DNA from 2 places in the Pseudogulbenkiania sp. MAI-1 genome. Region 2 is predicted to be linked to the other one. Evidence: predicted binding sites of a transcription regulator. Region 2 holds the regulator's gene; the other holds the start of a gene.
The links. The regulator sigma-54, encoded in region 2, starts transcription at its own class of promoters, with help from an activator protein. The targets are predictions, from matches to a motif close to CTGGCACGCTTCATGCTT.
Positions count from the first base shown of each region.

Region 1 (4,825 bases), 1.9 Mb from region 2:
ATGGTACGCCACAGCTTGAGCGGAGCACGCTCGGCCCAGGGCACGCGGCGGCGCACGGCAATCGGCTGCGCGTCACCCTTTTCCAGCGCGAGCTGCAGCTCTTCGGCGGTTTCGAAGCGGCGCGCCGGGTCGCGCTCCACCGCCTTGAGCAGCACGTTCTCCAGCCACAGCGGCAGATCAGGACGGTAGCGCGTCGGCAGGTCGGGGGCGCCGAAACGCGGGTGCTGGAACGGCTCCACCTCGCCGTAGGGGTAGTGCCCGGTCAAGAGCCAATAGAGCGTCACGCCGGCGGCGTAGAGATCGGTCTGCACGCTGGCAAAAGCGCCATCGAACAGTTCCGGCGCCATGTAGCTCGGCGTGCCCGGCATCGCCCCGTCCTTGTCGACAGTCAGCCCCGGGCAGTACGCCACGCCCAGGTCCAGCAAGCGCAACTTGTCGTCGTGGTCGATATGGACATTTTCCGGCTTGACGTCGCGGTGCAGGATGTTGAGCCGGTGCAGCGCCGCCAGCGCGCGCGTCAGCCTGAGGCCGATCTTCACCACTTCGCTCGGGCTGATGCTGCCACCCTCGCGCCGGCGTCTCTCGGCCAAGTTTTCGCCGTTGTACCAGCGCAGCAGGTAGTAGAGGTGCTGGCGCGCCGGCAGCGGCTTGACCTCGGCGAAGTAATGCGCAGTCAGGCGTTTCTGCAGCCATTCCTCCACCAGCAGCGCCTGCTCGGCCTGGCTGTCGCCCGCCAGCGTCGGCGGCAGCGTCTTCATCACCCAGCGCCGCCCGGTCGCGTCGAGCACGCGGTAGGCGAGCCCGGACGGCGCGTCGTTCAGTACTGCTTCCACGGTCAGGCCGTCGAACTCCTGTCCCGGCTTGAGGCGCGGCGGCAGCGACTGAAAGGCGCCACGCGCCAACTCGTCGCCGAGGTTGGCCGAAGGCAGGTCGTCGACGCGCAGCACGATGGCCGACAGGTTGTCGTTGGTGCCGGCGGCGATGGCCTCGTCCACCAGCACCTGGGCCGCGCGCTGTGGGTCGACGTGCAGCCGCAGCACTTCGTCCAGGCGCTTGTCGCCCAACGGTCCCCACACGCCATCGCTGACCAGCAGGAACACGTCGCCCTCGGCCACGTCGCCGTCGAGGAAGTCCGCCATGACGTGTTCGTCGAGCCCCATGGCGCGCTTGAGCACGTGGCGCATCGAGGGCTCGTCCCAGACATGGTCGGTGGTGAGGCAGAACAGCCGGCCACCGGTGAGCCGGTACAGCCGGCTGTCGCCGACGTGTGCCACGGTAAAGCGCCGCCCGCGCAGCACCAGCGCGGTCAGCGTCGCCACCAGCGTCTTGCCTTGCGAGCGCAGCCAGCGGTTGTGCGCGGTCAGCAGGCGGTCGAGCGCGGTGCCGACCTCCCAGGTTTCCGGCGTGGCGTAGTAGTCCGCCGCCACCGCGCGCACGCTGGACTGGGCGGCGAGCTTGCCGTCGGCGCAGCTCGACACCCCGTCGGACAGCACGAACAGCGCCCCTTTGCTGGTGAGCAGCTCGGCTTCCGGCGTCACGCAGGCCAGGGCGTCCTCGTTGCGCGGCTTGGGGCCGGTGTGGGTGGCGTGGCCGACGGTCAGGGCAAGCGCCATGATCTCTCCTGGAACCGGTTTAGCATGTGCGACGAGCCCCGGTCCGGGGCTCATGCGCGGTTGAGGGGGCAAGAGGGATGGACGGTGCTCCACCCCTCCCCCTGCGCCCCTTCGGGCCAGATCGTAACCCCTTCTTACACCCGTGCCGAGGTGGCGTTGGCCGAGCCCCAGGTGGTACGCCAGCGCAGCTTCACGCTGTGCAGGCCGAACCAGGCCAACAGGCCCAGGCTGGCGAACAGCCACAGCCCGATCTGGTAGTTGCCGGTGGTCTGCTTGACGAAGCCCAGGCCCGCCGCCAGCAGGAAGCCGCCGATGCCGCCGGCCATGCCGACCAGGCCGGTCATCACGCCGATCTCCTTGCGGAAGCGCTGCGGCACCAGCTGGAACACCGCGCCGTTGCCGCAACCGAGGGCCAGCATGGCTCCGATGAACAGGGCCAGCGCGGCGTAGGCCTGCGGCAGGTTGAAGCCGACCACGCCCAGCAGCGCCGCGGCGATGGTGTACATCACCAGCAGGGTGCGGATGCCGCCGATGCGGTCGGCCAGCGCGCCGCCCAGCGGGCGCATCATCGAACCGGCGAACACGCAGGCGGCGGTGTAATAGCCGGCGGTCACGGCGTTCAGGCCGTACTGGTCGTGGAAGTAGCCCGGCAAGGCGCCGGCCAGGCCGACGAAGCCGCCGAAGGTCATGCAGTAGAAGAACATGAACCACCAGCTATCCTTGTCGCCCAGCACCTTGAGGTAGTCGGCCAGCGCCTTGGGAGCCGGACGCTGCGGGGCGTTCTTGGCCACCAGACAGAACACCACGAACACGATGGACAGCGGGATCAGCGCGAAGCCGAACACGTTCTCCCAGCCGAAAGCGGCGGCCAGGCCCGGCGCCAGCAAGGCGGCGAACACCGTGCCGGAGTTGCCGGCACCGGCGATGCCCATCGCCTTGCCCTGATGCTCCGGCGGGTACCACTGCGAGGCCAGCGGCAGCGATACCGCGAACGAGGCGCCGGCCACGCCGAGGAACAGCCCCAGCAGCAGCGCCTGGTGGAAGGAGTGGATGCCGAAATGCCAGGCCACGCCGAGCGCGGCGATCACCACGACTTGGCCGATGATGCCGGCGGTCTTGGGCGACAGGCGGTCCACCATCACGCCGATGCCGAAGCGCAGCACCGCACCCGCCAGGATCGGCGTGGCCACCATCATGCCGCGCTGCTGCGCGGAGAGCGCCAGGTCGTCGGCGATCTGGATCGCCAACGGTCCGAGGATGTACCAGACCATGAAGCTCAAATCGAAGTAGAGAAACGCGGCCAGCAATGTGGGCCAATGGCCGGCCTTCCAGAAACTCTTGTTCATGTACCTTACTCCCGTTATCGGTGCGAAGCTGCCACCGCGACCCCAAAAAAAAGCGCCCGCTGCCGCGCAGTGTTCACTGCGGGTAGCGGACGCCGTTGTCCGTGCCAGGCGAAAGACCCGCATCGGTCCTTCCCTGCTCCCCGGCTGGCCTGGCCTCCGTTGGCCTGGCTTGCCGGAGCTGAATTGTTCGAGATTGATCTAGCAACTAACGTGCCAGCCCTGTCAGCCGTCCCAGGAGGGCCTGGACGGTCTCATTCCGCCTGGTGTCCAGCGCTGGCGCACTGCACAAGTGCGCCGATGCACCAGCCGGGAACATCGCCCCGTCCGGAGCATGAAAAAAGCGGGGAAGACTCTCGTCTTCCCCGCCTCGCGTTACCACCACATAGATAGAACCTGTTTCAGCAGGTACTACGGCCTTGGATTCACGCTGCCGGTCGCAGATGCTTCTGATACAAAAACTCCAGCACTGCGCTGCGGTAGCCGTGGTAGGCGCTGTCGTTGGCCAGCGCCAGCCGGTCGCGCGGGCGCGGCAGGTCCACCTCGAGGATCTCGCCCACGGTGGCGGCCGGGCCGTTGGTCATCATCACGATGCGGTCGGACAACAGCACCGCCTCGTCCACGTCGTGCGTCACCATCACCACGGTGGCCTGGGTGGCCTCGACGATCTTCACCAACTCGTCCTGCAGGTTGGCACGGGTCAAGGCGTCGAGCGCGCCGAACGGCTCGTCCATCAGCAGCACCTTGGGCTCCATCGCCAGCGCACGGGCGATGCCGACGCGCTGCTTCATGCCGCCCGACACCTCGTGCGGGTACTTGTCGCTGGCGTGACTCAGGTTGACCAGCGCCAGCGCCGCCTCGCAGCGCGCCTTGAGCTGGGACTTGTTCTCGCGCTGGCCGAACACCTTTTCCACGGCAAGGTAGATGTTGCCGTAACAGGTCAGCCACGGCAGCAGGCTGTGGTTCTGGAACACCACCGCCCGCTCCGGCCCCGGCCCGTCGATCTCGCGCCCACCACACAGCGCAAAACCGGCGTTCGGATCGTACAGCCCGGCGACGATGTTGAGCACGGTGGACTTGCCGCAGCCGGAGTGGCCGATCAGCGACACGAACTCGCCTTGGCGGATGGTCAGGTTGACGTCGCGCAGCGCCACGAACCGGCCCTTGCGGCTATCGAAGCTCTTGCCCACGCCCTGCAATTCGACGAATTTTTCCATGGCTTACACTCCCTGACCGAAGCTGAAGCGGCGGGCCAGCAGGATCAGCGCCTGCTCCAGCAAGAGCCCGACCAGCCCGACGATGAAGATGGCGATGATGATGTGCTCGACGTTGAGGTTGTTCCACTCGTCCCACACCCAGAAGCCGATGCCTACACCACCGGTCAGCATCTCGGCCGCCACGATCACCAGCCAGGCTACGCCGATCGACAGGCGCACCCCGGTCAGCACGTGCGGCAGCACCGACGGGAACAGGATGGTGGTGAACACCTTGAACTCCGAGAGCCGCAGCACGCGCGCCACGTTGAGGTAATCCTGCGGCACTGCGCGCACCCCGGCGGCGGTGTTGAGGATCATCGGCCACACGCTGGAGATGAAGATCACCCAGATCGAGGCCGGGCTCGCGGCCTTGAACACCAGGAGACCGATCGGCAGCCAGGCCAGCGGCGATACCGGGCGCAGCAGGCTGATCACCGGCGCGAACATCGCCGAGACGAAGGCGAAGCGGCCGAGGATGAAGCCGGCGGGAATGCCCACCAGCGCCGCCAGGCCGAAGCCGACACCGACGCGCCCGAGCGAGTTGAGAATGTTCCAGCCCACGCCCTGGTCGTTCGGCCCGTTCTGGTAGAACGGGTCGGCGAACAGCAGCTTG
Region 1 covers NZ_AZUR01000001.1:1,509,535-1,514,359, reverse strand. Annotated here, with positions in the region: gene PSEMAI1_RS0106960 (bifunctional protein-serine/threonine kinase/phosphatase) at 1-1,613, opposite strand, end outside; gene PSEMAI1_RS0106955 (NarK/NasA family nitrate transporter) at 1,748-2,959, opposite strand; gene PSEMAI1_RS0106950 (ABC transporter ATP-binding protein) at 3,382-4,173, opposite strand; gene ntrB (nitrate ABC transporter permease) at 4,177-4,825, opposite strand, start outside.
Region 1: PSEMAI1_RS0106955 (NarK/NasA family nitrate transporter) is a predicted target of sigma-54. The motif match lies at 3,159-3,176, and genes of this name have one in related genera.

Region 2 (4,825 bases):
GCCGCTAATCAGTATCAGGCGCATGCTCTTGTTCCCGGAGGAAGTTGGTATGCCGTTCGATGAACTCGCGGGTGCTGTCGATGCCGCGCAATTGAAGGATGTAGTTGCGCACGGCGGCTTCCACCAGGACCGCGAGGTTGCGGCCGGCCGCCACCGGCAGCACCACCTTGCGCACCATCACGCCGATGATGTCCTGGGTTTCCGACTGGATGTTGAGGCGGTCGAGCGCCTGCATCGCCTGGTCGTTGGCCTTGACCAGGTGGATGATCAGCTTGAGCACCTTCTTCGGCCGCACCGCGGTTTCGCCGAAGATGGTGCGGATGTTCAGGATGCCCAGGCCGCGCACCTCGAGGAAGTCGCGCAACAGCGGCGGACAGCGGCCTTCCAGCGTTTCCGGGCCGATGCGGTAGAGTTCCACCGCGTCGTCGGCCACCAGGCCGTGGCCGCGCGAGATCAGTTCCAGCGCCAGTTCGCTCTTGCCCATGGCCGAGTCGCCCATGATCAGCACGCCGATTTCCAGCACGTCGAGGAACACCCCGTGCAGCACGGTCGAGACTGCCAGCGCCCGCGCCAGATAGATGCGCAGCACATCCATCAGGTAGGGGCTTTCCAGCGGCGTGGTCATCAGCGGCACGTTATGGGTGTGGCAGTAGTCGCGCAGCAGCTTGGGTACCGGCTGGCCGTTGGCCACCATCACCACCGACATGCTCTTGTGGAACAGCTGGTCGAGCGCGGTCTTGGCGGCGGATTGTTCGAGCCGGTCGAGGTATTCGACCTCGGCCAGGCCCAGTACCTGTACCCGGTTGGGGTGGATGAAGTTGAGGTGGCCCACCAGCGCCAACAGCGGGCGCTGTTCGTCGTTGCCGATCAGGTTATCGGCGCCGCCGGTGCCGGCGACCCAGCTCAGGTTCAGTTTGTGCTGATTGTCGTGGTAGAGCTTGCGAACGCTTATGCTAGGCATGGGGGGACCATTCGGTCAGCAGGGTGTAGAGCTCGTCGGCGCTCTGGGCGGCCAGCAGTTGCTCGCGCAGCGGCCGGCTGGAAAAAACCTGGGCCAGTTCGGACAGCACCTGCAGGTGCAGGTCGGTGGCCTGTTCCGGGACCAGCAGCACGAACAGGATCTGGACCGGTTTGCCGTCGGGGGCGTCGAAGGGGATGGCCGACTTGAGGCGGATCAGCACGCCGGCAGCCTCTTTCAGGCCGCGGGCACGGCCGTGCGGAATGGCCACGCCTTGCCCCAGCCCGGTGGAGCCGAGCTTTTCGCGCGCGAACAGGCATTCGAACACTTCACTACGCGCAATGCCGCGGGTGTTCTCGATCAGGAGTCCCACCTGTTCGAAGACGCGCTTCTTACTGGCTACGTCGAGATCGAGCAGGACATTGTCCCGGGTTAGGATTTTGCCGATCAGGCTCATAGGGGTCTGTTGAGAGCTGCCAAAAACCTGACGATTCTACGTTGCTTTGGTGTGACAGAGAAAGGATCGTGCAAAGCAAAGCGGGAACCTCCCGGCTCCCGCTTTACCAATCAAGGATTTAGAGTGTGGCTTCCGGGGCCGGGGAAGGGGCTGGCGTCACCCGGTGCTCGCTCAGTTTTTCCTTGTGCTTGAGCACCTGGCGGTCCAGCTTGTCCATCAGCAAGTCGATGGCGGCGTACATGTCCGCGTCGGTCGCCTCCACGTGGATGTCCTTGCCGGAGAGGTGCACGTTGACTTCGGCCTTCTGGACCAGCTTGTCCACAGACAGGGTCACCGCCACGTCGATCACATGGTCGACATGACGGGTCACGCGTTCGAGTTTGCTTTCTATGTAATCACGCAGCGGTTGGGTAACGTCGAGGTGGAGACCGGTTACTTTGAGGTTCATACCTTACTCCTTCTTGTGTTGACTGCCCGGCAGAAGCTGCCGGGCATGCTGATGATTCAGTTCAAGGTCAGAGGACCTTGCGCAGATTGACCGGTGGAATCTGCATGGCTTCACGATACTTCGCCACCGTGCGCCTGGCAACCTGTATGCCCTGTTTGGCCAGTTCGTCCGCCAGGGCGCTGTCGGACAGGGGCTTGGCCGGGTTTTCCGCTTCGATCATCTGGCGGATGTGCGCCTTGATGGCGGTGGCCGAGCATTCACCGCCGCTGTCCGTTTCCAGTGCGCTGCCGAAGAAATACTTCAGCTCGAACAGGCCGCGCGGGCACAACAGGTATTTCTGCGTCGTCACACGGGATACCGTGGATTCGTGCAGCTCCAGCTCATCGGCGATGTCGCGCAGGATGAGCGGACGCATGGCGACTTCTCCGTGTTCAAAGAACGCTTGCTGTCTTTCGACTATAGATTCCGCCACTTTGAGGATGGTGTCAAATCGTTGCTGAATATTCTTCACCAGCCATTTGGCCTCTTGCAGGCGGGCGCTCAATTCGCCGCCGGCGCCGCGGTTCTCGCTGAGCATCTGGGCGTACATCTGGTTGACGCGCAGGCGCGGCACGGCGGCGTTGTTGAGCTCGGCGCGCCAGCGGCCCTTGACGCGGCGCACGGCGATGTCGGGGATGATGTAGCGGGTGTCGTCGGCGCCGAAACCGGCCGCCGGGCGGGGGTTGAGGCGGGCGATCAGGGCCTGCGCCGCTTTCAGTTCCACGTCGCCGACATCGAGCAGGCGCTTCAGGCGGGTATAGTCGCGGTTGCCCAGCAGGGTGAGGTGCTCGCTGACGATGGTGCGCGCCAGCGCCTTGCCGGGGGTGCTGTCCGGCAACTGGGCCAGTTGCAGCGCCAGCGATTCGGACAGCGAGCGGGCGCCGACGCCCTGCGGTTCGAATTGCTGCAGCAGTTTCAAACCGAACGCCAGTTCGTCTTCCTCGATGCCGAGTTCCAGCGGCAGCGAGGCGGCCAGTTCCTGCAGGTCGGTCGTCAGGTAGCCGTCTTCGTCCAGCTCTTCGATCAAGAGCTGCACGATGGCGCTGTCGCGTTCGGGCAGGGCGATTTCTCCCAGCTGCGCCAGCAGGTGTTCGCGCAGCGTGACCGGGCGCGGCACGTTGGCCATCGGGTCGTAATCGTCGTCGCCGTCGTTGCTGCGCCGGCTGCCGCTACCCCAGTCGGTCAGTTCGCCGCCGGTGTCGCCGCTGTCCGTGTCGTGGCGTTCCGCTTCGGCTTCGCCGCCGGCGGTGTCGGCCGGGGCGCTCTCGGCGGCCGGTTCGTCGCCCCGCTCCAACAGCGGGTTGTCCTGCAGGAAGCGTTCCACTTCGGTTTGCAGGTCGACGGTGGACAGTTGCAGCAGCCGGATCGACTGCTGCAGTTGCGGGGTCAGCGTGAGTTGCTGCGAGACCTTGAGCTGTAGCGACTGCTTCATGGCGATTACAGGTGGAAGTGTTCGCCGAGGTAAACCTGGCGAACTTTTTCATTGTCGACGAGGGCCTGCGGCTTGCCGGAGGCCAGCACCGCGCCGTCGCTGATGATGTAGGCGCGGTCGCAGATGCGCAGCGTCTCGCGCACGTTGTGATCGGTGATCAGCACGCCGATGCCGCGTTCCTTGAGGAAGGAGATGATCTTCTGGATGTCGATCACGGCGATCGGGTCGACGCCGGCGAACGGCTCGTCGAGCAGGATGAAGCGCGGCCGGGTGGCCAGCACGCGGGCGATCTCGACGCGGCGCCGCTCGCCGCCGGATAGCGCCAGCGCGTTGCTCTCCCTGAGGTGGGCGATGTTGAGGTCGTCCAGCAGCAGCACCAGTTCCTTTTCCAGTTCCTCGCCCTTGAGGCCGGCGATCTCGAGGATGGCGCGGATGTTTTCGTCCACCGTCATCTTGCGGAAGATCGACGCTTCCTGCGGCAGGTAGCCCAGCCCCAGGCGTGCGCGCTGGTGCATCGGGAAGTGGGTGATGTCCTGCTCATCGAGCAGGATCTGGCCGTCGTCGGCCCCGACCAGGCCGACGATCATGTAGAAGCTGGTAGTCTTGCCGGCGCCGTTGGGGCCCAACAGCCCGATCACCTCGCCGCTTTCGATGCTGAGCGAGACGTCCTTGACCACGGTGCGCTTCTTGAAGCGCTTCTTCAGCCGGGTGACGTTCAGTACGCTGGCGGTCATGGCTGTTGTCCGGTGGTTTGCGGCTGCAGGATGACGGTGATGCGGCCCTTGTTGGGGCCGGTGGCGGCGCCGCCCTTGACCTGGTAGGTCTGGCTCTGGGTGTTGTAGGTGATGACCTCGCCGATCACCAGGTCCTCACCGCGCTTGACGCGGGCGTTGCCGGTGAGCACGGCGGTGTTGGTGATGCCGGTGTAGTCGAGGCGGCTGGCCTGGCCTTCGATGTATTCGTTCTTGTCGTCCATTTTCTGGCGGAAGGTGACTACCTTGCCGGTGGCCTGCACCGTCTGGTTGCCCTTGTCGTCGCGGGTGACGACGACGCGGTCGGCGTTGACGCGCAGCGTGCCCTGCGTCACCACGACGTTGCCTTCCCACACGGTCACGCCTTTCAGCTGGTCGAGCGTGCCGCTGTTGGCGTTGATTTCGATCGGTTTGCTCTGGTCGGCCTTTTCCGCCAGGGCGACGGTGGTGGCGCACAGTCCGGCCAGCATGGCCAGCGTCAGGGTGAATTTATTTCGCATAGACGACTCTTGCCTTCGAGAGCAGTTTCAACAGGCCGGCGCGCTGATCGTAGCTGAAGCCGACCGATCGGGCTACCGACGTGCCGTAATGGATGGTGACCGGCGCCGCGGAGCGGGCCAGACGCTTATCGATGTCGACGTGCATCGCCGAGGTGTCGACCCGGGTCTCCGGCTGCCTGGCGTCGGCTGGCTTGAACAGCGTCACCTGGCGGTCGAAGAAGGCCTGGCGGGTCTTGTTG
Region 2 covers NZ_AZUR01000001.1:3,439,649-3,444,473, reverse strand. Annotated here, with positions in the region: gene rapZ (RNase adapter RapZ) at 1-24, opposite strand, end outside; gene hprK (HPr(Ser) kinase/phosphatase) at 5-961, opposite strand; gene ptsN (PTS IIA-like nitrogen regulatory protein PtsN) at 954-1,415, opposite strand; gene hpf (ribosome hibernation-promoting factor, HPF/YfiA family) at 1,534-1,863, opposite strand; gene PSEMAI1_RS0116100 (RNA polymerase factor sigma-54) at 1,931-3,334, opposite strand; gene lptB (LPS export ABC transporter ATP-binding protein) at 3,340-4,068, opposite strand; gene lptA (lipopolysaccharide transport periplasmic protein LptA) at 4,065-4,586, opposite strand; gene lptC (LPS export ABC transporter periplasmic protein LptC) at 4,576-4,825, opposite strand, start outside.